2 regions of the Paracoccus albus genome follow, and region 2 is predicted to be linked to the other one. Evidence: riboswitches for the same ligand, from Rfam matches in the RefSeq annotation. Region 2 holds a riboswitch; the other holds the start of a gene.

Region 1 (15,396 bases), 1.4 Mb from region 2:
CCTCGGCCCCGTCGCGCAGATTGTTCAGCCCGTCAAGGATCAGCGCATCGCCACTGTCCAGCCCCTCTGTCACCATCCATGCGTTCTGATAGGTGCCGGTTTCAGTCAAGGCGACCTCTGTTGCCTTGCCGTCACGCGCGACGAACGCGGTCAGCTGCCCACCGGCCGAACGGCTGGTTGCACGCTGTGGCACAAGCACGGCGTTGACCTGACCGACCGTCAGCGTGACGCGCACGAACTGACCCGGCAGGATACGCCGGTCTGGATTGTCGAATTGCAGGCGGATCGGGACGGTTCCGGTTGTGGCCGAAACCTCTGCTCCGGGGCTGAGGACGCGACCGGGCAGCGGATAGGTCTCGCCCGTTTCCAGCGTCATGCGGGCATCGTCTGGTGCGCCGAGACGCTGCATGCTGCCATCGGCCAGGCTTTGCTGATGGCGCAGGATGCGTGCGCGGGACTCGGAGACATCGACATAGATCGGATCGGTCTGCGCGACCTCTGTCAGCGCATCGGCCTGAGCGGCGCTGACAATGTCGCCGACGCTGAACGGCGTCACCGAAACAAGGCCGCTGATCGGACTGGTGATTTCCGTCCTGCGCAGGGCCAAGCGGGCCAGATCACGCTGCGCCTCTGCCGCGCCAAGATTGGCTTCTGCCGCTGACAGCGCAACCTCTGCCGCCTCAAGATCCGCGCGGGACACACCCGAACCGCTGAGCCTGCGATAACGTTCGACCGTTGCCTGCGCCCCGCTGAGCGCCGACTGGGCGGAGGTGACGGCAACCTCTCGGGCGGTCAGTTCTGCAGCGAGTGTCTCATCCTCGATCTGAAACAGGACCGTTCCGGCCTCAACCTCGGTTCCGGCTTCATAGGGAATAGAGGTGATCTCGCCGCCGACCTTTGGCCGTATCGCCGCGCGCTGATAGGCGACGGCGCGCCCCGGCAATTCGACCGTGACGGGCACATCCTGCCGCGCGACTTCTATCACGCCGACCTCCTTCGGCCCGGCCGGTCCCGGCCCGCCGGGTCCATGTTGCGCCTGAGATGGTGCCGCGAGCGTTGCCAAAGCCAGCAGTGCAACCATCATCAATGCTGACAGGTGCGTTATGGTTTTCATTGTCTCGCGCTTCAGCTGGATCATAATCTGCAATGTCGGGGAGGTTACGGTTTTCCACAAGTCGCAATCGCGTCAGCTTAACTTAGCCCGTAGAACCTAAACGAAACCGAAATGAACGCGCTGAAGCGTCACTTTGCTTAACTCTCTACGTCTGTGATGCTTCCTGACTGGCGCACTTTGCGTGCAAGCAGGCAGAGGCTGGTACGGGCCGGTTTTTCGGAAAATCTTTATTGATGGAAACGCCGCCGATCTGCTTGGCTGCCGCCTTTTCAAGTGCGATGGTCAGCGCCATGGAGATCCCGCCATGGATCGAATGTTATGACACATAAGAAATCCGCCGCGGATTGTGGATCGAGGCGATGAAACCGCCCGGGATTTCCGCCGCTATCGTCGGGATTAGAGATAACTTTGCCGTCTCGCCCCGTGCGCTCTGAATGAGAATAGCATCTTTCCGCGCGATATCCGCCCACGACTGTGTGGATGATCTGTTCGGGACTGGCCGCCATGCCGGTAGAACTCGTATCCCGCTCTGATGGGGGCGGGTTAGAAGTCTTTCTAGGTCAGGACTCGGCGCATCTCAGTTTCTTTCCTGATCCAATGCGATGACGGCCTCGGCCATGAGCTCGGCACCAAGAGCGATGTCGCCGGCCTCCGTCCACTCCTCCGGACAGTGAGAGCGTCCGTCCTTGCTGGGTACAAAGATCATCGCGGCAGGCGCAATCTTTGCCATATAGGCCGCGTCATGGCCCGCTCCTGAAACCATTCGGCGATGGCTGGCCCCTATTGTTTCTGCCGCCGACTCCAGCATCGTGATAAGTCCGTCATCCATCGGGGTTGGGTGGTTGTCGGACATCAGGCGGGTTTCAGCGCGGATGCGTTCGGGCATCCGCTGTGCCCGCTCTTCGATCCATGCCAGAAAGTCTTCCATTGCTTCGCGTTGCGATGAGCGCGCGTCGATCAGCATTCTGACGCGGCCCGGAACGACATTGGCCGCACCCGGTTCGATCCCGAACTCACCTACCGTGGCGGTGAAGTGATCCGGTCCCGCGGCGCGACGTTTCGCCTCTGCGTCTATGTCGCAGACAAGGGCTGCTGCCGCAACAAGAGCGTCCGCGCGGGTCCCCATCGGCGTGGTTCCGGCATGATCAGGCTGGCCCGTTAATACAACCTCGATCCGCTCGATCCCGGCGATGGCGGTCACGATGCCCAGATCGGTGCCTTCGTTTTCAAGGACGGTGCCCTGCTCAATGTGCAATTCCAGAAAAGCCCGGACCTTGCCCGGATCGACCGGCTTATCCGGCGCACCTCCGACATCGCGTATTGCCTGCGCGAGTGTCCTGCCATCGTGCGTCAGGTCAAGCCAGTCCTTCGGCAGCGCTGCCGTCATGCCGCGTGAGCCAATGCAGGATACACCGAAGACCGATACCTCCTCGGCCAGAAAATCCACCACCGCGAGGTCATGGCGCAGAACGATTTTTTGTTCCTTCAGCATCCGCGCAACCTCCAGTGCTACGATCACGCCACCGATGCCGTCAAAGCGTCCTCCATCTGGCACTGTATCTGAATGGCTTCCGATCAAAATCGTGCCAAGCCCTTTTACACTGCCCGTCCGCCGCCCGATCATGTTACCAGCAGCATCCGTCGATACGTCGAGACCTGCTTCGGAGAACCGTGTTTCCAGCCATGAGCGCCCCTCGTCAAAGCGCGGAGAGAAGGCACGGCGTGTCCACGGACGACCGGGATCGGTGATCGCTGCCATAGCCTCGATATCCGATCTGATCCGGTCGGTGTGTACACGAAGATTACGCATGAGGTGTTTTCCTTGGTTCAAGGGTTTCAGGCGGACGCAGGAATTCGCCCTGTCGAGTTTTGGCAAGCACCGTCTGCCCGTCGAAAATCTGCTGCCCGAGCCGCTATTTTGCAGCGACAGAGCAAGGAGATTCAACACCTTCATTAGGCCACAAGCCAGCGATAGAATCTGGGCTGGCCGACCTTATAGACCTGTGCCGCGGGTTTATGAACCGTCAGATCAGCGTCGCGCGCTCTATCGCATAGTTGATGAAAAATGGGGACACCAAATCAAACCCCGGAAAGACGGATGCGTTTTTTATCGGCCGGTGCGCGAACTTTCCCGATCAGTGCGATTCTGTCATCGCTGGCAGCATGAAACCGTTGGAAACCTCTTGCGCTGTCAGGGCAACGTGGCCGAACAAGACAAGATCGAAATCGGACATGGAGACGGCCTTCGCCCTAACTGAGGACCGTAGTGACAACCTAATGAAACGGCACGGCAAAGGCGGGTCGCGTACAAAACGGGCATTGCAAATCCTGCCCGGAACATGCGCAATTGACCCTAGGGAAAGCCAAGCGGCGTAATGGAGGTATAAGATGCCAGCAGAAGACATTGGGAATGATCGCCGTCAGGAGGCACTTGATTACCACGAGTTTCCGAAACCCGGTAAGCTGGAAATCCGCGCGACCAAGCCAATGGATACTGGCCGGGATCTGTCCAACGCCTATTCCCCCGGCGTCGCCGAGGCCTGCCTCGAGATCGAAAAGAATCCGCTTGATGCGATGCGCTATACCGCGAAATCGAATCTGGTTGCGGTGGTGTCGAACGGAACGGCGGTGCTGGGTTTGGGCAATATCGGCGCGCAGGCTTCCAAGCCAGTCATGGAAGGAAAAGCGGTTCTGTTCAAGAAATTCGCCGGTGTCGATTGCTTTGATATCGAGGTGAATGAGACCGATCCCGAAAAGCTGGCCGATCTGGTCTGCAAGCTGGAACCGACCTTTGGCGCGGTGAACCTTGAGGACATAAAGGCCCCGGACTGTTTCCTTGTCGAACGGCTGTGCAAAGAGCGGATGAATATCCCGGTTTTCCACGACGACCAGCACGGAACGGCCATCGTTGCCGCAGCGGCGGCCAGCAATGCGATGCGGCTGTCGGGCAAGAAATTCGAAGATATCAGCGTTGTGGCGCTTGGTGCGGGTGCGGCCGGGATCGCCTGTCTGAAAATGCTGATGGTGATGGGGGTGAAGAAGAACAACATCACCATGCTGGACAGCAAGGGCGTGGTGCATACGCAGCGCAACGACCTGAACCCAGAAAAGCAGGAATTCGCCCGCGACACCGAAATGCGCACCACCATGGAAGCGATGAAGGGCGCGGACCTTTTCCTTGGTGTCTCCGGCCCCGGGCTGCTGACGCGAGAGATGGTGGCGCAGATGGCCGATAACCCGATCATCTTCGCCCTTGCCAACCCGACGCCCGAAATCATGCCGGAAGAAGCCCGCGCCGCAGCACCGAATGCGCTGATCGCGACGGGGCGCAGCGATTACCCTAATCAGGTCAACAACGTCCTGTGTTTCCCCTTTATTTTCCGTGGCGCTCTGGACACTGGCGCGACCCAGATTAACGACGAAATGAAGGTCGCCTGTGTCGAGGCGATTGCGGCGCTTGCCCGCGAGACGACCTCGGCCGAGGTCGGGCAGGCCTACCGGGGCGAAACGCTGACATTCGGGCCGGAATATCTGATTCCGAAACCCTTCGATCCGCGCCTTCTGCCGACCATCGCAACCGCCGTCGCAAGGGCCGCGATAGAATCCGGCGTGGCGACGCGCGAACTGGACCTTCAGGATTACACCCGTCGCCTGCAGGGCCGCGTCTATCGCAGCTATAATATCATGCGCAGCGTGTTTGATGCCGACAAGGTCGCTCGCCGCCGGCTGGTCTTTGCCGAGGGCGAGGATGAGCGCATCCTCCACACCGCCCGTCAATTGATCGAGGAAGGCCACGACACGCCGATCCTGATCGGTCGGCCAGAGGTGATCCAGCAGCGGCTCGACCGCGAAGGCATCCGGCTGGACCTTAATGCGATAGAGGTTATCAACCCCGAAAGCGACGTTCGCTACCGTGACTATTGGACCGCATATCACGAACTGATGCGCAGGCGCGGGGTCACACCGGATCTGGCGCGCGCGATCATCCGGACAAACACATCGGCGATTGCAGCGATGATGGTGCATCTTGGTGCGGCGGACAGCATGATCTGCGGCACCTTCGGCGAATACCGCTGGCACCTTCGCTATGTCAGCGAGATTCTGGCGCGCGGCAATGCCCATCCGGTCGGTGCGCTTTCGCTGATTATTCTGGACCGGGGTCCCTTGTTCCTCGCCGATACGCAGGTCAATCTTGACCCCGATCCGCAGCAGATCGCCGAAACTGTGATTGGGGCCGCCCGGCATATGCGGCGCTTCGGGATAGAGCCGAAGATTGCACTGTGCTCTGCCTCGCAATTCGGGAACCTGGACAGCGAAACCAGCCGGAACATGCGCGCTGCGATGGAGATATTGGACGGCATGAACCTCGACTTCGAATATGAAGGAGAGATGCCCGCCGATGTGGCTCTCGATCCGGATCTGCGCGAAAGGCTGTATCCCGATGGCCGACTGAAGGGCCGCGCGAATGGTCTGATCTATGCAAATGCCGAAATCGCCAATGCGGCGCGCAATATGCTGCGTTCTGTCGCGGGCGGGCTGGAGGTCGGGCCGATCCTGATGGGGATGGAGAACCGCGCCCATATCGTCACGCCGGGCATTACCGTACGCGGGCTGATGAATATCTCGGCACTCGCCGGCAGCAATGTGTCCAGCTACGGTTGATTCCCGAAGCGAAGGGCAGACGGGCTCGCGCGGAATTGAACACCGCGCGAGCCGTCGGCTGTCGGTGCATTAACCCATTCTGCGTTGCCTTGCCGTGACGCCCGGCATAACGTCCGGACGTATTGTGGCGCATCGGAAAGATGTCGTCACTGTCCGAAAAGTCGAGATATTCCGCGTGACTACTAAAAATTCCACCAAGCTTTATCCGGTCATTCTGTGCGGTGGGTCTGGCACGCGCCTTTGGCCGCTGTCGCGAAAATCCTACCCCAAGCAATTTGTTCCACTTCTGGGCGATACGACCCTTTTTCAGCAGGCGGCGCAGCGTTTTGCCGGCGATGGCGAACAGACGGAATGGCAGTCTCCGGTGATCGTGACAGGGGCGGATTTCCGCTTTGTTGTGACAGAGCAATTGCAGGAAATCGGCATTGACCCCGGCGCCGTCATTATTGAACCAGAGCCGCGCAATACTGCGCCTGCCGTGCTGTCAGCGGCGCTTTATCTGATGGCCAGCGATCGCGACGCCGTGATGGTCGTCGCACCATCGGATCACGCAATACCGAATTCTGCGGCCTTCCTTGCTGCGGTCAGGCGTGGCTTGCCGGCGGTGAGCGAAGGCAAGATCGTCACATTCGGGATAACTCCGGACCGGCCAGAAACGGGCTATGGCTATCTCGAACTTGCCGCTTCGCAGGATGAGTCCGGTGGCACGCGCGACCTGCTGCGCTTTGTTGAAAAGCCGGACGTGGACAAGGCGCAGCAGATGCTGAATTCGGGTAATTTCCTCTGGAATGCCGGCATTTTTCTGGCCCGCGCGGCCGATATGGTCGAGGCGTTTCGTCAACATGCGCCGGATGTCGTAGGCCCCGTCACACAATCGCTTGGCAAAGCCGTTGTGGATCTGGGGTTTCTGCGGCTGGCGCCCGATGATTACGCCGCTGCGCCGTCAATCTCTGTCGATTATGCGGTGATGGAAAAGGCGGATAACCTTGCCGTCGTCCCGTTTTCCGCCGGCTGGTCCGATCTTGGCGGCTGGGACGCGGTGTGGCGCGAACAGGGGCCGGATCAGGACGGCGTTGCCCTGTCCGGTCCGGCGGAGGCGATAGATTGCCGCGACACCTTGCTGCGTGCCGAAAGCGAGGGGCAGGTGCTGGTCGGGATCGGGTTGGAGAATATCGTTGCCGTGGCCATGCCTGATGCCGTGCTGGTTGCGCCCAAGGACCGCGCGCAGGATGTGAAGAAGGCTGTTGATCTGCTGAAAAAACACAAACGGCCACAGGCAGAAATCCTGCCGCGCGACTACCGCCCCTGGGGCTGGTACGAAACGCTGGTTCTCGGCGGGCGCTTTCAGGTCAAACGCATCGTCGTCAATCCCGGTGCAGCGCTGAGCCTGCAAAGCCACCACCACCGGGCAGAACATTGGATCGTGGTCGAGGGCACGGCGAAGGTTACGATTGATGACAAGGTGCAACTCGTGACCGAAAACCAATCGGTCTATATCCCCCTTGGTGCCGTTCACCGCATGGAAAACCCCGGCAAGCTGCCTATGGTCCTGATTGAGGTTCAGACCGGCAGCTATCTGGGAGAGGATGACATTATTCGCTACGAAGATATCTATGCGCGCGGGCAGGGGGCAAAAGGCTGATGCGCCTGAACTGCTTCAAAGCCTATGACATCCGGGGCAGGCTGGGCGTCGATCTGGATGTCGATATCGCGCATCGCATCAGTCGTGCCTTCTCGCAGGCCCTTGCTGCTGAACGTGTCGTGCTCGGGCGCGATATCCGCGCATCATCGGCAGAGTTGGCAGACGCCGTCGCCGACGCCTTGATCGCGGAAGGGTGCGAGGTTCTGGACCTTGGGCTTGCAGGTACAGAAGAGATGTATTTCGCTGTCACCCATTTCGATGCCGATGGGGGGATAGAGGTCACCGCTTCGCATAATCCGATGGATTATAACGGCATGAAAATGGTTCAGCGCGGCTCTGCCCCGCTTGGATCTGCTTCGGGGCTGAACCACGTGCAGCGACTGGCAGAGGCGGGCGAGTTCGGGCCGGATAAATCCGGCGGTAGGCGTCTGGACGTCGCTGATCAGGCGCGGGTGGCCTATGTGGCGCGGGTGATGGCGTTTGTCGACACTGAGGCTTTGCGACCTATGAAGATCGTCGTGAATTCAGGCAATGGCGCTGCGGGTCCAACCTTTGATGCCATAGCAGCGGCGCTTGCGTCACTTGGCGCACCGCTGGAGTTCATTCGCCTGCATCATGAACCCGATGGCAGCTTTCCGAACGGTATCCCGAACCCTCTGCTGCCTGAGAATCAACCAGTGACCGCCAAGGCCGTACGCGAGGCCGGTGCCGATATAGGGGTCGCCTTTGACGGCGATTTCGACCGCTGCTTTTTCTTCGACGAGCAGGGAAAATTCATCGATGGCGAATATATCGTTGGTCTTCTGGCTGCTGCCTTTCTGGCGAAAGAGCCGGGCGCGACCATCGTTCACGATCCGCGCGTCATCTGGAATACGCAGGACATCGTTGCCAAGGCCGGTGGCACTGCCATTCAGGCCCGCACCGGTCATGCATTTCAGAAGGCGGCGCTTCGTGAACATGATGCCGTCTATGGCGGTGAGATGTCGGCGCATCACTATTTCCGCGACTTCGTTTATTGCGACAGCGGCATGATCCCTTGGCTTCTGGTGGCAGAACTGATGGGACGTTCCGGCAAGCCGCTCTCGGCGCTGATAGACCAGCGGCGCGCGGCCTTTCCGTCGTCCGGTGAAATCAACTTTGTCGTGACCGATGCCGATGCCGCCCGCGACCGTGTGGAACGTGCATTCGCGAAGCAGGCAAAGGGCCGCGATGAGATGGACGGGTTTTCACTGGATATGGGTGATTGGCGCTTCAATCTGCGTGCGTCGAATACCGAACCGTTGCTGCGGCTGAACGTCGAAACGCGAGGGGATCGCGATTTGCTGAACCGCAAGGTCGCCGAGCTTCGCGCGCTGATCGAAGAGGGCTGAGGCCGCCGCGTTGCTGTCAAATTCGCTCTCTGCTCTAGCATCTCGGGTGTGACACCGAAGCAGTCGTCGGCTGTCAGCGGCAATAGCAGATAAACGGCTCGGCGTCGGTTCCAACTGCGCCCGCGGATGTCGAACAATCCATCAGAGCGTCAGCGAAAACACGGCCGCCCCGGCAAGCCCTTTTTGCAAGCGGATGTGCCCACGATCGTTAACTGTGAGGTAGCGATCACCGGCCCGCAGACGAAATTCCAAAACCGACTGGCTTTCGATCATGAACCTCGCGGCTCTGGCATTCTCTGGCCCGACTGCAAGCCCGCCCTCCGGCTCGGTCTGGATCGGAAGGCGCAGTTCTTCGGCAATGCAGAACAAGCGCAGTCGCCCCGACCTGATCTCTGGGTGCAGGGGAACTTCGCCGATCTTGGGGTCGCGACGGCCGGGCCGGATTATGTCAGTCATCGCGTCATAGACCATCACCTGATCCGGCCCGAATCCCAGAACCGGCCTGCTGCAAGTCAGGGCCGCTGTGGCATGAGTGAAGGCGTTTCGACCCGCCAGCGTTCGGATATGAGGGAAAGCCGAGCGGTAAAAGGATAGTACGGCCTTCACCCCTTGCTTGTCCTTGAGTTGCGCGGCCACGGGTTCCAGCCACTCAGGGAACTCCCGTGCAATGGCGCGGGGTGGCAGGCGCAGAAACTGCGGCAATACCAATGCGGGATGTTGATCGGCGGCGCGGCGCAGGACCTCTCTTTTCCGGATGGCGCTCCGGCGGCGTGCGGTGCTTATGGAGCGGCGTAGTGCGGCTATGTCGTCATTCCGGCATGCGTTGATGATCTGTCCAAGAACGGCACTTCCGGCGAGGACTTTCATCACGTGATGCCCGGCGCCATAAACAGGGGCGATGCGGCTGCGCGGGCAGATCGACACGATCTTTCTGGCGTGCCAGTCGTCGCGCGATTGCCAAGGGTCGTGAAGGATATATACCTTGCCGCTTACCTCATCGGCCCGGATACCCATTCCTGACATGTCGGGGCGAAAGTAATCCTTCCAGCCCGGTGCAATGGCACATTCAGCGGCGTCGATAGACCATTGCGGTTCACAGGCAATCACCTGAGTGGCGCCCAGCCGCGCCGAATGCTTCAACGCGCCATAGCCCCCCATAGAACTGCCGAAAGTCACCACGGTCCTATAATCGCGGGCAATCGCGCGGATCGCAGCAACAGCGCGTTCCATGCTGTTGACCGGGAACCAGTTCGGGGATTTTGCCATGATACCGATGGCGCTGATCCCCAGTTTGGCCAGCGGCGCATCCGCAAAAAACCTTTTGCCCTCGGCCAGCATCTCCAGATTGCCGAAGGTGATTACCAGATGGCTGCGACCAGCGGGCTGCGCGACGACGCGGATCTGGTCATCCTCGAAAATGATGCGGGTGTCGGCAGGGTGGGTCACGGACGGGTGTTGGAAAAGGAAATTCTCACGCAGCAATTTTGCACCTGACGCTGCGAAGGACAAGAAGTCGGGAGATATCCGAAGCTTGACGTTTACCCTTGGTCATGCCAGCTATGCCGCGATGCGACAGGGGCGCTCGGATCTATCCGGGCTGAGAAGCACCCTTTGAACCTGAACCGGACAATGCCGGCGTAGGGAGGCGCAGGAAATGGCCCGCGCCTGTCGTTCGCCCTTTCCCGTGTTCCTCTCACTTTGCGCCGCGCGAGAGAGGGAGAAAACGATGAACGAACCGGGTCTCTACCTTGCAAAAATGCGCGAAACCGCGCCGCTTGTGCAGAACATCACCAATTACGTGGCGATGAATGTCATGGCCAATGTGATGCTGGCGGCAGGTGCCTCGCCCGCGATGGCGCATGCGGAAGACGAGATGGAGGAGTTTGCCACTTTCGTGTCTTCGCTGACGATCAATATCGGCACCTCCTCGGGGCCGTGGGTACGTTCGATGCTGATGGCGGCCAAGGCTGTGGCGGCTGCGGGCAAGCCTTGGGTTCTGGACCCGGTCGCCGTTGGTGCGACATCTTTCCGCCGCGATCAGGGGGCGAAGCTGCTGGCCCTGCGCCCGGATGTCATTCGCGGAAATGCCTCGGAAATTCTGGCTCTGTCGGGTGCGCAGGCGGCGGGCAAGGGCGCCGATGCCGCTGACGAGGTCGCGGCGGCAGAGGCGGCGGCACGGACTCTCTCACGGGATCACGGGATCGTCGTTGCCGTGACCGGGCCGGTGGACTTTGTCACCGACGGATCGCGCGCGGTTCGGGTGGCCAATGGTCATGAGATGATGCCGCGCATCACCGCGCTTGGCTGCTCGCTGACCGGCATTGTAGGCGCCTTCATCGCCGGACAGCCTGCGTTCGATGGCACGGTCACGGCGCTGTCCTATTTCGGACAGGCCGGAGAGGTGGCAGGACGCAGCGCCGCAGGGCCTGCCTCTTTCCAGACGGCATTCATAGACGCGCTGTACCAATTGCAGCCCGAGGATGTGACGCGGGGCGCGAGGATCACGGCGGCATGATCCCGCCCATCTGTTTTATCACCGACGCGGATGCGCCGCGCCCGATTGTCGAACAGGCAATTGCGGCCGCTCGCGGCGGGGTCGGCCTGATCCAGCTGCGTCACAAGACACTGCCGGATGCCGAATTTGCTGAAATCGCGCGTCGCCTGATGGCAGTCCTGCCAGAGCACGGTGCGATGCTTGCGATAAATGACCGGATTGAGGTGGCGCAGGCGGTTGCTGCCCCGGCCCTTCACATAGGTCAGGGCGATGGCGATCCCGCGCGGATCAGGAAACGGATCGGGCCGGATGTGCTGCTTGGCCTGTCTGTCGAAGATGCAGGCCAGCTTGCGGCTGTGCCCAAGGGCGTGGATTACCTTGGCGTCGGCCCTGTGCGTGCGACCGCCTCGAAACCTGACCATGCCCCGCCGATCGGGTTGGACGGGCTGGCCAGGATTGTCGGGCAGAGCAAGTTGCCCTGCATTGCAATCGGGCGGCTCGTTCAAGGCGATATTCCAGACCTCAAGGCCCTCGGCGCGGCAGGCATCGCCGTCGTGTCCGCCATTTCCCGCGCGGAAGATATGGAAGCAGCGGCAAGGGGCCTCGTTCAGGCATGGGGGCGGGCATGATCCCCAATATCCTGACAATCGCTGGCTCCGACTGCTCTGGCGGGGCAGGGATACAGGCGGACATCAAGGCAATCTCGGCGAATGGTGGTTATGCGATGAGTGTGATCACTGCGCTGACGGCGCAGAACACCAAGGGTGTTCACGCCGTTCACCTGATCCCGGTCGAGATGATTGCGGCGCAAATCGCTGCGATACGCGATGACATTGCGGTCCACGCTGTGAAGATCGGGATGCTCGGCACGGCCGGGATCATCGACTGCGTATGCGAAGGGCTGCTCGGGCTGGATTGTCCTATCGTTCTGGACCCGGTGATGGTTGCCAAGGGCGGTGACAGGCTGTTGGCAAGCGATGCGGTATCGGCGCTGCGCGACCGGCTGCTGCCGCGCGTCGATCTGATCACCCCAAACCTGCCGGAAGCCGCAGATCTTCTGGGCGCGCCGGAGGCCACTGATCGTGATCAGATGGAAGGGCAGGCCGGCGCTTTGCTGGCACTTGGCCCGGCTGCCGTACTGCTGAAAGGCGGGCATCTGGGCGGCGATGAAAGCCCTGACCTGCTGGCGACATCAGACGGTCATGAGTGGTTAACGGCACAGCGTTCGCGAACGCAAAACACGCATGGAACAGGCTGCACCCTATCAGCAGCACTCGCCACATTTCTGGGCCGCGGTTTGTCAGTGTCAGAGGCGGTCAGGCAGGCCAAAAGCTATATCTCAGGCGCGATAGGTGCCGCAGACCGGCTTTCGGTCGGCAGCGGTCACGGCCCGGTCCATCATTTCTACGCCGCAGAAGGAACAAAGCGATGAAATTCACCGAACAACTCACCCAAGACACAGCAGATCTTCGTCGCCAGATCCTCGATATGCCCTTCAACCGGCAGCTTGCAGCCGGTACCCTGCCGTCCGAGGTGTTTCGCGGCTACATCATTCAGGACGCGCATTATCTTGAAGGTTTTGCCCGCGCGCTGACTCTGGTGGCTTCAAAGGCCCCGAACCCACAGGCTATCGCCCAGCTTGCAGGTTCCGCCACCAATGCCGCCGCGGTGGAACGTTTGCTGCACGGACACTACATGGGGCTGTACGGCGTCACCGATGAGCATTTTCGGCAGGCCGGCACATCGGCGGCCTGCGATCACTACGTCGCGCATCTGATCCGCTGTTGTGCCATCGGCGATTTCGCGGAAGGGCTGGCTGCCGTGCTTCCATGCTTCTGGATCTATCACGATGTGGGTCACGCCATCGCGGCAGAGGCAGCACCCGGTAATCCTTATGCCGAATGGATCGCGACCTATTCGGGCGAGGAGTTCACCGAAAGCGTGAACCGGATGCTGGCACTGACCGACAGTATCGGCGCTGCAATCGACGACGCCGGACGGGACAGAATGCGCCGGGTCTTCGCGCGAAGCTGCTGGCACGAATGGCGTTTCTGGGACAGCGCCTATCACCGGCAGGACTGGCTGATGCCGCAGGCAGAGTTGATTCCGGCTGAATAGCGACGGACCACAATCCGCGTGATCTGCTTATCTGATGATCGACAGCCCAGGCGGGCGGTTACGTTGACGTTCAGGCAGCGGCTTTACTTTTGGGCAGCGGCAGAGAACGGCTTTTACGATCGAAGCTGGAAGGCTATTCCGTGATCCGCCGCGTCCCGATCGCGTATTAGGCATGTTTGGGATTTTCCTTTTTCGAGCCCGCTGCGGCGTGTAGTTAATTAACCCAGAAAGCGGGCTGGAGAACTGGCCTTGTATCCGGGGGCAGTTATGGCGGCGCGGAATATCATCGGCATTGATGTCGGAACGACCACTGTCAAGGCGGCGGTCATCGCGCCCGATGGGCAGGTGTTGGACAGGTTTGCGCAATCCTATGCGACGCATCGCTCCGGCCCGAACCATGTAGAGCAATCGCCCGACGACTGGATGCGGCTTGTTTCTCAGGCACTGGATCACTTCGCCGGGTATGAGGTTGCGGCGATTGGTATGTGCAGTCAGGTCAACACGCATGTTTTCGTCTGTGCATCGGGCGAGGCATTGCGTCCCGCGATCCTTTGGCAGGATGGCAGGGCCGGCAAGGTGGCTGGCGAACTCGATTCCGGTATATCCGACGCGCAGAAAGAAGAGTGGTGGGGTTCGCCCATGCCGATTGATGCCAGCCATGCCATAGCGCGCATGGCATGGGTCGCGCGGCACGAGCCGGAAATATGGGGCAAAACGCGGTATGTCCTGCTGCCCAAGGATTTCTGTATCTGGCGTATGACTGGCGATGTGTCCACTGATCCGATTTCGAATGTCGGGCTGGTTGGCGCTGATATGGGTTATATCGATGGCGTACTGGCGCTTGTTCCGGGGGCGGCTGATCGTGTGGCACCCATTCGTGATGTAACTGGTGTTGCGGGTACGATGGCATCCGGGCCGTTCCGTGGCGTTCCCGTCGTCAATGGCACGATGGACGCCTGGGCCGGTCTGGTCGGTGCAGGTGCGGGACGCGAAGGCGTAGCGGTTTACCTCAGCGGCACAAGCGAGGTCATGGGTATTTCTTCTCGCGCCGTCAGACCCTCGGAAGGCGCTATCGTTTTTCCGGAATATCAGGGCCTTCGTATTCATGCCGGCCCGACGCAATCGGGCGGAGATGCGGTTCAATGGTTCGCCGGTGTAAGCGGCATGACCCTGGCCGAGATGGCAGAGGCGGTCGCGGCCACGCCGCGCAGTCAGGCGACGCCGCTTTTCATGCCCCAGCTGGAGGGAGAGCGTGCCCCGCTTTGGGATGCCGATCTGCGGGCTGGGTTCCTGAATGTGTCGCGCCGGACTGCTCGCGCTGATTTCTGCCGCGCAGTCTATGAAGGCGTGGCACTTTCGGCCCGTCATGCACTGGAGGCCGTGCGCCAATCTGCAGATACAGAGGTCGGGCTGATCCATTGCGGTGGCGGGGGCTTCCGCTCTGCGGCGTGGAACCAGATCCGCGCCGATATCCTGGGCGTTCCACTTAAGACGATAGGTGCGGCAGAGCCGGGGGTGATGGGCGCCGCCATGATTGCCGGGATCGGTTCGGGCCAGTTCGCCGATTTTGCAGATGCCGCGGCTAGGCTTGCGTCGGCGGGGGGGGGAATATCTGCCCGATCCCCGACAGCAGCCATTCTATGACGAACTGTTCGGCATTTATAAAGCAGCGCTGACCATCGCCGGCGGATTGGGCAAGCATCTGTCACAGCTTGCTGCACAAAGGGGCTGACAGGATGGTGTAGCAATTTGCTGCGATTTGACTGATACATGATCCGACAAACGATCCACTCTGCTGACCGACAGGAGGACTCATGATCCAGAAATTCGCCCTGACCGCCGCCGTTCTTGGACTTTGCACAACCGCCGCACTTGCGCAATCGGTTGCCGTGGTCACGCCCTATCTGGCCCAGCCCGGCACTCAGGCCGCGATTGAGGGTTTTGAGGCATCCGCGGCCGAAAAGGGATGGGAGGTCAATGTCGTCGATACCGCAGG
Region 2 (15,396 bases):
CATATCATGCGCAACGTGAATGGCGGCCATATGCTGCGCTATCTGCACGCAAACGGGGCCTCGCTGTTCTTCTTTGCCGTCTATGTTCACATCTTCCGCGGCCTCTTCTATGGCTCCTACAAGGCCCCGCGCGAGGTGACCTGGATCGTCGGGATGCTGATCTATCTGATGATGATGGGCACGGCGTTCATGGGCTATGTGCTGCCCTGGGGTCAGATGTCCTTCTGGGGCGCGACCGTGATTACCGGCCTGTTCGGCGCAATCCCCGGTATCGGACCCAGCATTCAGGAATGGCTGCTTGGCGGACCGGCGGTTGATAACGCCACACTGAACCGCTTCTTCTCGCTTCATTACCTGCTGCCGTTCATCATTGCAGCCTTGGTCGTGGTTCATATCTGGGCCTTCCACACGACTGGCAACAACAACCCGACCGGTATCGAAGTGCGCCGCACCTCGAAGGAAGAAGCCGAAAAGGACACGCTGCCCTTCTGGCCTTATTTCGTCATCAAAGACCTGTTCGCACTGGCTGTCATTCTGGTGGTGTTCTTCGCGGTTGTCGGCTTCATGCCGAACTACCTTGGCCACCCCGACAACTATATCGAGGCGAACCCGCTGGCGACGCCTGCGCATATCGTGCCGGAATGGTACTTCCTGCCGTTCTACGCGATCCTGCGGGCCTTCGATTCGGAAGTCTGGCTGGTTCAACTGGTCGAATGGCTGTCCTTCGGGATCATCGACGCGAAATTCTTCGGCGTGATCGCGATGTTTGGCGCAATTCTTGTCATGGCGCTTGTGCCGTGGCTGGATACCAGCCGCGTCCGCTCGGGCCGTTTCCGTCCGCTGTTCAAATGGTGGTACTGGCTGCTATGCATCGACTTCGTCGTGCTGATGTGGGCGGGCGCCATGCCGGCCGAGGGGATCTATCCCTATATCGCTCTGGCGGGTGCGGCTTACTGGTTCGCCTATTTCCTGGTCATCCTGCCTCTGCTTGGCCTGATCGAGAAACCTGACCCTATGCCAGCGACGATCGAAGAAGACTTCGCCGCGCATTATGGCCAAACTACCCATCCTGCCGAGTAAGGAGAGGCAAGCATGACCCTGAGAACAAAGACCCTCACGGCCGTTGCCGCGCTGACCCTTGGTGCCGCGGCATGGGCGCAGGACACCACTGTTACGGTCCCGCTGCCGGATGACATCACGCCTGCTCAGGCAGCTGATGCGGTGGCCGATGCTGCAGCGGAAGCAGCGGAAACCGTTAGCGAAACAGCGGGCGACGCGTCTGCCGATGCCGCCGATGCGGCTGCGGACGCGGCGGCTGACGCTGCAGAGGCGGTAACACCCGCGACGGAAGCACCCGCTGCGGAGGCGGCACCGGCTGCGGTAGTCGTCACTGAGGACGATGCAGCAGATGAACCTGCTGCTGAAGTGGTACCTGCGGAAGAGGTAGCCGCAGACGAAGCCCCGGCTGCTGCGGAAGAAACAGCGGATCAGCCGGAGGCGGCTGCCGAGGAAGAGCCAGCTGCCGAATCTGTGGACTCAGATCAGGCTGCGGAAGCCGAAGCGCCCGCCGAAGCCGCGGAACCTGCAGAAGCTGAGACAGAAGCGGCTGAAGCCGAGCCCGTCGCAGAACCCGCCGAATCCGAAGCGACGGAGCCTGCTGCAGAAGAAAGCGCGGAACCGGTGGCGGCAGCTGAGGGAACTGAACCAGCCGCCGAAAGCGAAGCAGAAACTGCCGACGAAACCAGCGTCGACGCTGAAACGACCGAAGAATCTGCGGCGGACGCGGAAGCAACGGAACAGCCTGCAGCCGAAGAGGCTGAAGAGCCTGCCGAAGCAGAGGCAGAGGCGGCAGAGGGCGAAGCAGCAACTGAAGAGGCCGCGACTGAGGAAGCCGCCGGTTCGGAAGAAGAGGCCGCTGCTGAGACCGAAGAGCACGCAGAGGAAGGCGAAGAAGAAGCCAGCCATGATGCGGTTCACATCGAAGACATTAACTTCAGCTTCGAAGGTCCGTTCGGCAAGTTCGACCAGTTCCAGCTTCAGCGCGGCCTTCAGGTCTATACCGAAGTCTGCTCTGCCTGCCACGGCCTGAAGCAGGTTCCCATCCGCACCCTTCACGACGAAGACGGTCCCGGACTTCCGGAAGATCAGGTCCGTGCATATGCCGCAAATTTGTTCATCATCGACGAAGAAACGGGCGAGGAACGCCCGCGTCTGCCGACCGATCACTTCCCCGAGGTTGAGCAAGTCACCGGGATGGGTCCCGATCTGTCCTTGATGGCCAAGGCACGCGCGGGCTTCCACGGTCCTTACGGCACGGGCATCAGCCAGCTGTTCCGGGGCATTGGTGGTCCGGAATATATCCACGCTGTCCTGACCGGCTATAACGGCGAAGAGATGGAGCAGGCCGGGACGATCCTGTACCACAATGAAGCTTTTGCGGGGAACTGGATCTCCATGCCGCAGCCGCTGTTCGAAGACCAGGTGACCTATGAGGACGGGACGCCCGCGACCGTGGACCAGATGGCGCGTGACGTGTCAGCCTTCCTGATGTGGACGGCAGAGCCGAAGATGATGGCGCGTAAGGAAAACGGTTTCGTGGCCGTCATTTTCCTGGTGATCCTCGCGGCGCTTCTGTACCTGACGAACAAGCGCCTGTGGTGGTCGGTCAAACACGGCGACAAGTGACCGAAGAAAAATGATAGAAGCGCGCCCTTGGGCGCGCTTTTTCTTGTCGTACCACTGGATGCGGGATCAGTCCTTGTTCTGACAACACGCGCCTGATGCCAATGCCTTCGGATATTCATCCTGACGGCGCCACCAATATTCGGGCTCGTTCCGTCCAAGCGGTGCGCGATCGAGCCAAGGGTACACGCTCCACATCGCATCCAGCCCTCGGGCATAAGCTGAGTAGCAATGGTAAACCTGCCCATCCTCGATCACGAAGCTGCTCATTCCGGGCATCTCCACCTCGCCCCCGACAGCTTCCGGGTTTTGGGCCCCTTCGGTTTCGAAGTTGTAGGTCATGCCATCGCGTTGTTGCTCCGCAGTAAATGACACGCCGAAATCGAAGTTGAAGTCGCTGCCGAGCGATGAGGCCCAGGGAAATTCCCACCCCATGCGATCACGATACGTCAGAAGCCGGTCAAGCGGCGCGCGTGATACCGCCCAGAACGAAACATCATGGTTCTGAAAATGCGCGACAGTTCCGTCGAACCCGTCCGCGATTGCCGAGCATGATGGGCAGCCTGCCTGATAATCCGGACCGTACATGAAGTGATAGATCAGCAGTTGAGAGCGGCCCTGAAACAGATCGGCAAGTGTTGCGGGCCCGGTTTCAGTCTGAAAGTCATAACTCTTGCCGACGGCCACCCAAGGCAGGGCCACACGCTTTTTCGCCAGCTCGTCCGAGCGGCGGGTGAGTTCCTTCTCCTCTGCCAGCAGGGCGCGCCGCGCTGCCAGCCAATCGTCGCGGGACGCGATTGGATGTGATGGCATCTCAGTTCTCCTTATCGAAGGATTGCAGGTTCTCTGCACATTCGTTCCAGCCTGCTGACATGTTCCGGTAGGCCGTGTCGTTGCGCGGCACTTTGAAGCCGGAATGGCTGATTTTCAGCACGGTGCCTGTGGCGGTGGGCGAAAGCTCAAAAGTGACAACTGTATCCAGCAGTGTGCCATAACCGGTGTTTTCGGCGTGGCCGCCTTTCCAAGAATAAACCAGTTTGCGGTTCAGCACCGATTCCAGCACCTTGCAATGGATCGTCCCGTCCCACTTGCCCGCTGCACCCGTCTGATATGTGAACTCGTTGCCTTCCACGGGTTCGAACCCCTTTGGCTTCAAGCCCATCCAGCGGCTGATAAGCTCACCCGTTGTGAGCACTTTCCACAGTTTTTCCGGGGAATGTGGAAGGTCTTCTGTCAGTTCGATTGATGCGCTCCGGTCGTCGTTCATTCGTCGATCTCCTTCAGCAGGTCTCGCAGGGCTGCAACGCGCGCGGGCCAGAAGGTCTCATACATCGCCAGCCAATCCACCAGCGGGGCAAGCCCTTGTGGGCGGGCGTGGTAAAGCGTGCGGCGGCCCTGCGGCGTGCCCTGTATCAGATCAGCCTCTCGCAGGACCTTCAGATGTTGTGAAACGGCGCCTTGCGTCACACCGCTGCCTTCGGTCAGTTCGGCAACGGTAATGCCATCGGTGCGAACGATCCGGTCAAACAGAACGCGGCGTCGCATGTCCGACATCGCGTGAAAGACGCTGTCGATTTGAGTGTCGTTGGTCATGGCTTATTATTAGCGACAACTAATGTATTAGTCAATACTAATGAATATTGCCAACGTAATTCGCGCTACGCCAAAGGCTTAATTTGAAAATCGGAGGTGAGAGATGGGGCGGCATCAGCGTGCCGCCCGCAGAAACTTACAGCCCCAGCGAACCGTAGACGTTGGTAATGCGTCGGATTGCGACGACATAGGCTGCAGTGCGCAGGTCATCGACGCGATCGTCGCCGAACCACACCTCCTGCATTTTCATATAGCTTTCCCGCATCGTATCATCGAGGCCAGAGCGGACCAGTTCCAGCTCATCCGCGCCGTGCAGATAGGCGGCTTTGAAGCCGTCCGACAGCGTCCATTTAACCTGCGAATCGGCGGAAAGGCGTTCGATCTCTGACACAAGAAGCCGGTTGCGGGCCTCTTCATGCCGCCGCTCCAACCGGCCGAGGCTGATTTGGCTGAGGTTCTTGACCCATTCGAAATAGGACACGGTCACACCGCCGGCGTTGGCATACATATCCGGGATAACGACGACGCCGCGTTCTTTCAGTATCCTGTCGCCTTCAGAGGTGGTCGGACCGTTCGCGGCTTCGATGATAAGCTTTGCCTTGATTTTGCCGGCGTTCTTTTCGGTGATCACACTTTCGACGGCGGCAGGGATCAGAATGTCGCAATCGTCTTCCAGCCCTTCCAGCCCGGCCGGGCGGAATGTCGCGCCGGGGAAGTTTTCGACGCCGCCGGTTTCGCGGATATGGGTCTTGAGGGCTTCTATATCCAAGCCGTCGGGATTGTGGACTGTGCCGTTATATTCGACGACCGTCACGATGGCGCAGCCGTCCTCTTCCTGCAGGAATTTCGCGGCGTGATAGCCCACATTGCCCAGACCCTGCACGACCACGCGCTTGCCCGAAAGTTCGCCCTCGATGCCAGTGCGCTTAAGTGCTTCAGGGTGGCGAAAGAATTCACGGATCGCGTATTGAACGCCGCGCCCTGTCGCCTCGACCCGGCCCAGAATGCCGCCGATGGTGACAGGTTTGCCGGTTACGCAAGCCTTGGCGTTGATGTCATCGGGATGCAGGCGCTTAAAGGCATCGGCCATCCATGCCATTTCACGCTCGCCCGTGCCCATATCCGGGGCAGGAACGTTCTGCGATGGAGAGATCAGTGAGCGTCGTGAAAGCTCATAGGTGAACCGGCGGGTGATCCGTTCCAGCTCATCTTCATCCCAATCACGCGGGTTGATCCGCAGACCACCTTTGGAGCCACCGAAGGGCACCTCGACCAAGGCGCATTTATAGGTCATCAGGGCGGCGAGCGCTTCCACCTCGTCCTGATTGACGGACATGGCATAGCGGATACCGCCCTTCACGGGTTCCATATGTTCTGAATGGACAGAGCGATAGCCGGTGAAGGTATGAATTGCGCCGCGCAGGCGGACACCAAATCGAACTGTATAGGTAGAGTTGCAGACCCGGATCTTCTCCTCCAGCCCCGGCGGTAGTTTCATGAGCGAAGCAGCATGGTTGAACATGCGATCGACTGAGTCGCGGAAGGAGGGATGGGCGTTCGACATGGATGGCCTCCGTTTTGCCTATTTCCAAGGCAGACTTTCGCCGCTGTGGCGGAAAATCGCAACGGAATTCGTCTGAACCGTTCCCGCCTTGTGGCCGGCCTTCACATCAGAATAAGTGAGAAGGTTAGTTCTGCCGCAATTTTTCTGGGCAAGTTTTATGGTTTCTGAAGTTCCTTTGATTACGAAGGGTCGAAAGTTCGACCAGGTGCTGGAAGGCGCCAGGCGCGTTTTCATGCGAGACGGTTATTCCGGCGCGAGTGTCGATGACATTGCCCGCGAGGCGGCGGTTTCAAAGGCCACGCTGTACAACTATTTTCCGGACAAGCGTCTGATGTTCGACGCCGTGTTCCGCGACGAACTGGATCGCTTGCGGATTGACGGGTCGCAGGTGGTCGGAATAGATCTGCCGATCGAACAGGTCCTTCGCTTTATCGGGCATCTGATCGCCAGTCAGTCCGTTTCTGAATTCAGCATTCGTGCGCTGCGTCTGGCCATCGCCGAGGCGTCGCGCTTTCCTGATCTTGCGGCGGAGTACTATCGGGTCGGGCCGGCAAGCCTGCGCAAAACGCTCGCTGCGCGGATCGTGCAATGGCAGGAAGACGGGGTGCTGAGCAAGGATATCGAGGATGTCGACCTCGCCGCAGATAGTTTTATCTGTCTGTGCTGCGCCGGGGTGCAATGCGCCGTTCTTCTGAAAGGCAGAACTGCGGTGGACGACGCGACGATCCGCCGTACCGTGGACAATGCCGTTGCGATGTTCCTGTCGCAGTTCGGCGCAAAGGCTGTGTAACAGTACCGTCGCAGGTGAACAGGAATTGAACGCCGAACCACTCTGGCGGGCTTAACAGCGTCGCCAACCGCGCTTATAGGTTGTGATGAGGCCCGCGCGCCAAGATCCCTCAGAAGGGTCGGGCAGCGGGACAGGTGAAACCTCATCGGGGACAGATGAAAAAATGAATACGACCCACAAAGTTCTTGTGCCGCTTATTCTGACGCTGGCGGTTGCCGGATGTGTACGAACAGCGCCCGCCAATGTAGAGCCGGTTCAGCCGCCGGGAATTGAGCCACTGCCGACGGCTGCCGATGATGGCCTGACCGAGCGTAAGCCGGATCTCTGCAAGGCATCGACCTATGCATCCTATGTCGGCCAGCCCGGCAGCATCATCCCGACGCTTGGCGTCACGCGTGAGTATCGTGTTGTCGAGTATCGCGGGATCGAGGCGCAGGAATATAACCCGAACCGGATTGTGTTCCGTCTGGACGACCTGGGCAATATCTCTGCCGTTGACTGCGGTTGAGGCAGGCTCAGTTGCGCGGCGGGGCCGGCACGGTCCCGTCCGCTTGGCGATATTATTTTTTGCATTGACATGGCCGCCCTTGCTGTCACCATTCCGTCATGCAGAACCCGATGCAGCCGTTCGTTCCGCAAGCAGACCGTGTCGCTTTTAACAGGGCGGAACTCGCTTCTATCCTTTCCGTATATGGCCGTATGGTCGCCGCTGGCGAGTGGCGCGACTATGCGATGGCGTTCCTGAGCGATGTCGCGGTTTTCTCAATCTTCCGGCATGCCGCCGAAACACCGATCTATCGCGTCGAGAAGCGGCCGAAGCTTCGCGGTGCGCAGGGCATGTATTCGGTGATTGCGATGGATGGCCGGATATTGAAACGCGGGCATGACCTTGCACAGGTCCTGCGCGTCTTCGACCGCAAGCTTATCCGCGCCGTCGATCAGCCAAGATAGGCCCGAAGGGCGGGCGGCGGGTTATCCAGCAGAGGGCCCGTTGCCACCGGGGCCTGGGCGAGGCCGTCCATCACCAGAACGGTTTCGGACGCGAACGCACGGGCATCGTCCGGATCGTGGGTGACCATCAGGACCGTTGCCTTTGTCCGGTCGGCGATGCGCCCGAGCAGTGCCAGCATATCTGCCTTCAGTGCCGGACCGAGCGCCGAAAACGCCTCATCAAGCAGCAGGATCGGGCGTGCACGCAAGGCTACACGGGCAAGCGCGACACGGCTTTGCTGACCGCCTGACAGTTGCGCAGGCATGCTGTCCGCTTTGTCTGTGAGTCCGACCTGAGAAAGGGCATCTTCGATTGCCGCTTGCTCATCGGGGGTAAGGCGCAGGTTCGGGCGAAGGCCAAGGCCGACATTCTGTGCGACGCTCAGGTGAGGGAAAAGGTTCTGATCCTGAAACAGGATGGAAACGGGTCTCGCGCCGGGGGTGAGCCGCGACAGATCCTGCTCGCCATATGTGATACGGCCCGCGCTCAGCGGCACAAAGCCCGCGACCATGCCAAGAAGCGTGGACTTGCCGGAACCTGACGGCCCGATCACCGCGATGCGTGCGCCGGGTGCGATTTCGAAATCGGCGGAAAGATGAAAGCTGCCGAGTATGGCCTCTGCCTGATCAAATTGCAGCACGAACGCGTCCCCCTCTGTCGAACAGCCAGAACAGGGCAAAGCTGATCCCCATCAGCAGGACCGCGCATGCGGCGGCATCATCCATGCGATAGCTGTTCATGAACTGGTAAAGTTTCAGCGGCAGCGTCGGGTTCCTGCTATCTGCAAACAGCGTGATCACCCCCAGATCGCCCATCGCCAGAGCAGCCGACAACCCGCCAGCGAAACCGATCGGACGGGCGAGGCGCGGCAGGATCAGCAATCGCAGCCTCGCGAACCCGTGCAATCCCAGCGAATCCGCCAGCCTGCCGTAATCGGCATGCAGGCTGTGTGTGGCCGGGATGAGGATGCGCAGTGCGAAGGGCAAGGCCATGACCGCGTTGATGGTGGTTGTCACCGGCAAAGCCAGTTCTGTCGGTGAGGCCGCGTTGCGCAGCATCAGAAAAAGCCCGGTGCCAAGCACAAGGGGTGAGGCGACGAGGGGCAACATACCCGCAAGCTCTGCCCATTTCTGGCCGCGCGCTATCGCCGTCGCCAAAGCAAGCGCCAGCGTCAATGCAAGCAGGGCCGAAATCAGCGCCATGATGACCGAACGACCGGCGGCCGCCCAAACCGGCGGCGGCAGCGACAACAGACCCGGCACGCCCTTCAGGATAACGGCCGCCATCGGGACCAGCAGGAATGCCGCCGCAGCAGCGATTGATATGTAATCAACGCCTTGCCGCCAACCGATAGGCGCGGGAATCGGGTTCGTGCGATCCAGCCCCGCGCCGAACTCTGCCGGACGAGAGATACGCGATGCAAGTGCTAACGCGACAACGCATAGCCCGACCTGAACAATGGCCAGGGTGGCTGCCTTGCCCATGTCGAAATCAAAGCGGAATGCCTGATAAATGGCCAACTCAACGGTAGTCGCGCCCGGACCGCCGCCAAGCGCAAGCGCGACCGCAAAACTTGTCAGACAGACAAGAAACACTGCCAGCCACGCGCCCGGCAGGACCTCGCGCAGCATCGGACGTTCCAGGTGGCGCGATATGTCGGCGGCACCAAACCCAAGTGAGAGCGCAAGCCGGAATCGCTCTGCCGGGATCGCCTGCCAGCCGTGAAGGATCATGCGTACCGAAAGCGGCAGGTTGAAGAACACATGCGCCAGGATGACACCCTGCCAGCCGTAAATGCTGATCGGGCTCAGGCCGAGCGACGCCAATGCGTCATTTACAAAGCCGCTGCGGCCGAAAACCGAAACCAGCCCCATCACCGCCACGATGACCGGCAGGATAAACGGTGCGCCGAGCAGGGTGATCAGCAGGGCGCGCCCGGTAAACCTGCGTCTTGCGAGCGCGCGGGCAACCGGGACCGCCAATACAGCGGACAGCGTGGCCGATACGACCGACTGCCAAAGCGTGAACCAGATTGCACGCATGTCCCACGGACCAAGCGCGGACAACCCGCCCGCATATGCCGCGACCACCCCCAGCGTCCCGAGGATCAGCACCAGCAGCAAAACCCCGGCGGCAGCGCCGAACGTGTAGGGCGGGATACGCGTGCCGGGTGAGCGTGTCAATTCGCGAAGACGCGCAGCCATTCATCAAGGGCTGGTTGGCGCAACGCCTCGGCCTCGTCTTCCGACAGGAAAATGGTTTTTTCAGGCCGGGGCAGGTCCGCGAAGTAATCCGGCAACTGATCATCCGGCAGCTTCGACGGATAGGACCAGTTGGCCTCGGCAATCATGCCCTGGAAGTCGGGCGACAGGATATAATCCATGAATTGCTGCGCCAGTTCTGGCTGATCCGTGCCCTTCACTTGCGCCGCAAGCTCTGCCAGAAGATAGTGGCCTTCGGGAAAGATCGCGGCATGTTTGGTCGTGTCCTCCTCGGCGCCGATGTGATAGGCGGGCGATGTGGTGAAGCTGAGAACCATATCGGCCTCGCCATCAGTGAACATCCCGTAGGCTTCGGACCACCCTTGCGTTACGGTCAGAACCTTGGGCTTCAACTTCTCCCACGCGGTCATGCTGTCGTCGCCAAAGACCTGTTTGATCCAAAGCAGCAGCGCCAGACCGGAAACGGAACTGCGTGGATCCTGTATGACGATCTTCAGATCGTCTTGGGCATCCAGCAGGGCTTGCAAGCTTTCGGGCGGGTTCTCCAGACGGGTTTCGTCATAGATGAATGCCGTTTCGGACCAGTTAAAGGGCAGGAATACGTCATCCTGCCACTCAATAGGCATGGTCAGCGCAGATGTATCTTCGTTATGCGGGGCAAAAAGGCCGCTTTCGCGTGCGCGCAGCGTCTGATCAATGCTCAGCCCGATCACGGCATCGGCTTCGGTGCCTTCGCCTTCCAGCAGGATGCGGGGCAGAACATCGCCGGTCACGAAAACCAGATCGCAGTTGCAGTTCGCCTCGAACCCCTCTTCGATCTTCGGGCCTGGACCCCATTCCGAGGCGAAGTATTCAGGGGCGTAGACTGTAAATTCCGGACCCGCAGCAAGGGCCGGGGCTGAGCTTGCCATAAGGGCAAGAAGGGCAATGCGCATCGCTATCCTCCATCATTCGAGTTTCGGAAAGAAAGGGCAGCGAAACCTTCCCTCCGCCGGTTTTAACCGGATCAGGTTCTGCGGGTCCGCATCATGCGTCTCAGCCCGAAGGCCCCCCGAGGCTGGCTCAGGATGGGCAATGCCGCGCCGGATCGCAAGCAGGAACTTCTGCAGTTGGCCTTGTCGTGATCGGGCGCGCCCGCTAACGAAGGGCGAAAGGAGATCCGTGATGAGCCTGAACAGCTTCGGCCATGTATTCCGCGTCACCACATGGGGTGAAAGCCACGGCCCGGCGCTTGGTGCCGTGGTGGATGGCTGCCCGCCGGGCGTGGCCCTGGACGAAGCGTGGATTCAGCCCTTCATGGATCGCCGTCGGCCCGGAACGTCCAAGAATACGACCCAGCGGCAAGAGGCTGATCAGGTTCGTATCATGTCGGGTGTGTTCGAGGGGCGCACGACCGGTACGCCGATTATGCTGATGATCGAGAATACCGATCAGCGGTCGAAGGATTACGGCGATATAGCCCGCGCCTTCCGGCCCGGACATGCCGACATAACATACCATCAGAAATATGGGCTGCGGGATTATCGCGGTGGCGGCCGATCCTCGGCCCGTGAAACGGCGGCGCGTGTGGCGGCTGGTGCTGTCGCGCAAGCGGTGTTGAAGCAACTTGCGCCGAAGGTTCAGGTGCTTGGCTATATGGTTCAGATGGGCGAGATGCATCTGGACAGGGCGAATTTCGACGAAAGGGTCATCCGCGAGAACCCGTTTTTCCTGCCGGATGCCACGGCTGCCACTGCGTGGGAGGATTATCTGACAGGTATCCGCAAGGCGCAGAACAGCGTTGGCGCTGCTGTAGAGGTTCTTGTCCGGGGCTGCCCGCCCGGGCTGGGCGCGCCTGTCTATGGTAAGCTTGATACCGATCTGGCGGCTGCGATGATGTCTATCAACGCGGTCAAAGGCGTTGAGATTGGCGAGGGCATGGCCGCCGCTGCCCTGACCGGTGTCGACAATGCCGATGAGATCCGCATGGGGCCTGACGGGCCGGAATTTCTTTCCAATCACGCTGGTGGACTCCTTGGCGGAATATCGACCGGACAGGATATCGTGGTGCGTTTTTCGGTGAAACCCACCTCCTCGATCCTGACACCGCGGCGCACGATCAATCAAAGCGGGGAAGAGATTGAATTGATTACCAAGGGTCGCCACGATCCTTGCGTCGGTATTCGCGCTGTTCCGGTGGCCGAAGCAATGGCGGCATGCATTGTGCTGGACCATCTTCTGCTAGACAGGGCACAGACCGGCGGTGTTCGCGGTCAGATCGGCTGAGCGGGGAAACACTGGGACACGTCCTTGTCGCTAATGAGCAGCACTAATGAACAATTGTGTTAACTTTAGCGCCTTGTTTTTGATCCCACCCTAGCAGATCGATGCCGTCGGGCGCGGTTACAGCATCAAAGCCGTGCTGATACGCGTGTGTCTGAGTCGCGGGGGCTTTGCCCCCGTACCCCCAAGGTATTTGGGCACCAAAGATGATCTGGTCATTGAAATGGCATCTTTGGTGAGAAAATACCTCGGGGTCCGGGGCAGAGCCCCGGCCAACGGATCAGAAATCCAGTTCTGCGTAGTGAGGGGCCGGATGAATGCCCGGGATGTGATCGGCGAGGACGCTGCGGAATGCCGGGCGGGATTTGATCGTCGCATACCATTGGCGGACCAGATCTGAGCGGTCCCAGTCCACATCCGAGATATAATCGAGACAGGAAAAATGCGCTGCTGCGGCGAAATCTGCGATGGTCAGGGTGGGCCCTGCCAGCCAGCGTCGCTCTTCCAGCAGGCCATGCATATAGTCGATATGCGCTTTGATGGCGCCAAGTCCCGCTTTGACGATCCGGCTGTCGGGATATCCGCTTTTCTGAACTTTTTTCCAAACGCGTTCTGTCAGAACAGGCCGTGTCACTTCAGCATTAAACTTGTCGTCGAACCATGAACACAGCCTGCGGGTCTCGTATCTGCCAGCGGGACTGTCCGGCATCAAAGGCGGGTTCGGCACCGTTTCATCAATATACTCACAGATCGCCTGACTTTCCGCCATCAGCATCCCGTCGTGGCGCAGTACGGGAATTTTACCTGCGGGATTTCTCCGGAACAGTTCCGGACCCTGCTCCCAATAGCGTTCTTCGACAAGTTCCGCCTCTATCCGCTTTTCGGCGAGAACCAGCCTGACTTTGCGTGAATAGGGCGACAGCGGCGTGTGATACAGCCGCGCGGGCTGGCCGGGTGCGGTTCTGGGTGCTGCGGGGCTGGGGGCGTAACGGTCGGTCATGTCGCCGGTGATACGCGATCGGGCGGGGACGTTTCAACTATGCGCGATCCTGCTTGGCAATCGCTTGCCTGCATTGCCCCCGGCACGGTGGGGCGTTATGTCATAGGCGCGGGCAAGAAAGGGCAAAGATGGCATACAAGGTCTTCATCGATGGTGAGGCCGGAACAACCGGCCTGCAGATCCGTGATCGGCTGGACGGGCGCGACGATATTGAACTGGTCCGCGTCGAGCACGAGTTGCGCAAGGACGCCGACGCGAGGCGCGCCTGTTTCGCGGACTCTGACATTGCGATCCTCTGTTTGCCTGATGACGCGGCGCGTGAAGCGGTCGCGCTGTCATCTGATCTGCCGGTGCGCCTGATTGATGCGTCGACCGCGCATCGTGTCGATCCTGACTGGGTTTATGGTTTTCCTGAGCTTGTTGCCGGGGCGCGTGAAAAGATTGCCGCCGCGAAATATGTCGCCAACCCCGGATGCTACGCGACGGGCACCATCGCAATGATCCGCCCGCTGATTGAAGCCGGGCTGATCGGACCGGAGGAGGGGCTGTCGATCAACGCCGTTTCCGGCTACACCGGCGGTGGCAATGCGTTGATCGCAGAGTACGATGCCGGGACGGCGGCGCCGCAATTCCTGTATGCGCTGAACCAGAACCACAAGCACATCCCAGAGATCATGGCACTGACCGGACTGGGCGTGCAGCCGGTCTTCGCGCCCTCGGTTGGGAGATTCGCGCAAGGCATGGCCGTTTCGCTGCCACTGCATCTGGGCGGCGCGCGCACGCTGTCATCGGTTCATGCGGCACTGGCGGATCATTATGGCGGGGCAGAATTTGTGCGTGTCCGCGAGGCGGAGGAGGTCGGTGCACGCATTGATGCGACGGCATTGAACGACACCAATATGCTGGAAATCTCTGTCCACGGTGATGATGCGGCGGGATGCGCGGTCGTTGTTGCGGTGCTGGACAATCTTGGCAAGGGCGCATCGGGTGCCGCGGTGCAGAACCTGAACATCATGCTGGGCATTGACGAGGGGGCGGGCCTATGAGCGGTAAGAAACCTGTCGTCCTGTGCATTCTGGATGGCTGGGGTCTCTCTGACCGGCCAGAGCAGAGCGCGCCCGATCAGGCGCAGACCCCGACCTTTGACCGGCTTATGGCGCAATGTCCCCATTCGACATTGGTAACTTTTGGCCCAGATGTCGGTCTGCCGCAGGGTCAGATGGGTAATTCCGAGGTTGGCCACACGAATATCGGCGCGGGTCGGGTTGTGGCGATGGATCTTGGCCAGATCGACCTGGCGATTGAAGATGGCAGTTATTTCGAAAATACCGGCCTGGGTGAGTTCGTTGAAAAGCTGAAGGTAAGCGGCGGGACCGCGCATCTGATGGGTGTTGTGTCTGACGGCGGGGTGCATGGCCATATCCAGCATGTCATTGCGTCGGCCCGTGCTGTGGCTGAAAAAGGTGTGCCTGTGGTGATTCATGCGATCACGGACGGGCGTGATGTGCCACCCAAGTCAGCGATGGGCTTTGTGACGGAATTGCAGGGCAGCCTTCCTGAAGGTGTTCGGATCGGAACGCTGATCGGGCGATATTTTGCGATGGATCGCGACAATCGCTGGGACCGCGTCGGTCGTGCATATGCCGCGATGGTCGCCGGGCAGGCGGAGTTTTCGGCGCCGGATGCTGCGATGGCCGTCGAAGGTGCCTATGAGCGTGACGAAACCGACGAGTTCATTCAGCCCACCGTGATTGCCGATTACGCGGGTGCGCAGGATGGCGACGGCTTCTTCTGCCTTAACTTCCGTGCGGATCGGGCGCGCGAAATCCTGTCGGCAGTCGGCGCGCCGGAGTTCGAGGCGTTCGACACTGGCGTTCGTCCGAAGTGGGCGGCATTGCTGGGCATGGTCGATTACTCTGAAGCTCATGACACGTTCATGACCTCTGCCTATCCCAAGCGTCAGGTCGTCAACACGCTTGGCGCATGGGTCGCGGCGAAAGGATTGCGACAGTTCCGGCTGGCAGAGACAGAGAAATATCCGCATGTCACTTTCTTCCTGAATGGTGGAAAGGAAACGCCGGAACAGGGTGAGGATCGGCATATGCCCTCAAGCCCGAAGGTTGCCACTTATGATCTGCAGCCGGAAATGGCGGCGGACGAAGTGGGTGATTGGTTCGTCAAGGCGATTGAGGATGGGTATGACCTTATCGTGGTCAATTTCGCCAATCCGGATATGGTCGGCCATACGGGCAGCCTGTCCGCCGCCGTGTTGGCCTGCGAAGCGGTAGACCG

Evidence for each region. Region 2 has a riboswitch for thiamine pyrophosphate ahead of PAF20_RS00340 (thiamine ABC transporter substrate-binding protein). Riboswitches for the same ligand answer to the same signal wherever they lie in the genome.
Region 1: another riboswitch for thiamine pyrophosphate. It lies ahead of thiM (hydroxyethylthiazole kinase); the one in region 2 lies ahead of PAF20_RS00340 (thiamine ABC transporter substrate-binding protein).

Annotation. Positions count from the first base shown of each region.
Region 1 covers NZ_CP115775.1:1,477,084-1,492,479, reverse strand. The annotation lists gene PAF20_RS07435 (efflux RND transporter periplasmic adaptor subunit) at 1-1,114, opposite strand, end outside; gene PAF20_RS07430 (hypothetical protein) at 1,260-1,406, opposite strand; gene PAF20_RS07425 (Zn-dependent hydrolase) at 1,692-2,924, opposite strand; gene PAF20_RS07420 (NADP-dependent malic enzyme) at 3,503-5,776, shown strand; gene PAF20_RS07415 (mannose-1-phosphate guanylyltransferase/mannose-6-phosphate isomerase) at 5,952-7,418, shown strand; gene PAF20_RS07410 (phosphohexomutase domain-containing protein) at 7,415-8,788, shown strand; gene PAF20_RS07405 (hypothetical protein) at 8,930-10,234, opposite strand; TPP riboswitch at 10,353-10,449, shown strand; gene thiM (hydroxyethylthiazole kinase) at 10,515-11,303, shown strand; gene thiE (thiamine phosphate synthase) at 11,300-11,911, shown strand; gene thiD (bifunctional hydroxymethylpyrimidine kinase/phosphomethylpyrimidine kinase) at 11,908-12,714, shown strand; gene tenA (thiaminase II) at 12,711-13,400, shown strand; gene PAF20_RS07380 (xylulokinase) at 13,668-15,044, shown strand; gene PAF20_RS07375 (substrate-binding domain-containing protein) at 15,215-15,396, shown strand, end outside.
Region 2 covers NZ_CP115775.1:59,731-75,126, forward strand. The annotation lists gene petB (cytochrome b) at 1-1,080, shown strand, start outside; gene PAF20_RS18900 (cytochrome c1) at 1,093-2,685, shown strand; gene PAF20_RS00295 (DUF899 domain-containing protein) at 2,752-3,495, opposite strand; gene PAF20_RS00300 (SRPBCC family protein) at 3,497-3,949, opposite strand; gene PAF20_RS00305 (ArsR/SmtB family transcription factor) at 3,946-4,275, opposite strand; gene PAF20_RS00310 (Glu/Leu/Phe/Val family dehydrogenase) at 4,412-5,839, opposite strand; gene PAF20_RS00315 (TetR/AcrR family transcriptional regulator) at 6,072-6,629, shown strand; gene PAF20_RS00320 (I78 family peptidase inhibitor) at 6,793-7,137, shown strand; gene PAF20_RS00325 (DUF2794 domain-containing protein) at 7,236-7,580, shown strand; gene PAF20_RS00330 (thiamine ABC transporter ATP-binding protein) at 7,568-8,260, opposite strand; gene PAF20_RS00335 (thiamine/thiamine pyrophosphate ABC transporter permease ThiP) at 8,247-9,824, opposite strand; gene PAF20_RS00340 (thiamine ABC transporter substrate-binding protein) at 9,800-10,777, opposite strand; TPP riboswitch at 10,809-10,906, opposite strand; gene aroC (chorismate synthase) at 11,007-12,107, shown strand; gene fzlA (FtsZ-binding protein FzlA) at 12,385-13,104, opposite strand; gene argC (N-acetyl-gamma-glutamyl-phosphate reductase) at 13,233-14,150, shown strand; gene gpmI (2,3-bisphosphoglycerate-independent phosphoglycerate mutase) at 14,147-15,396, shown strand, end outside.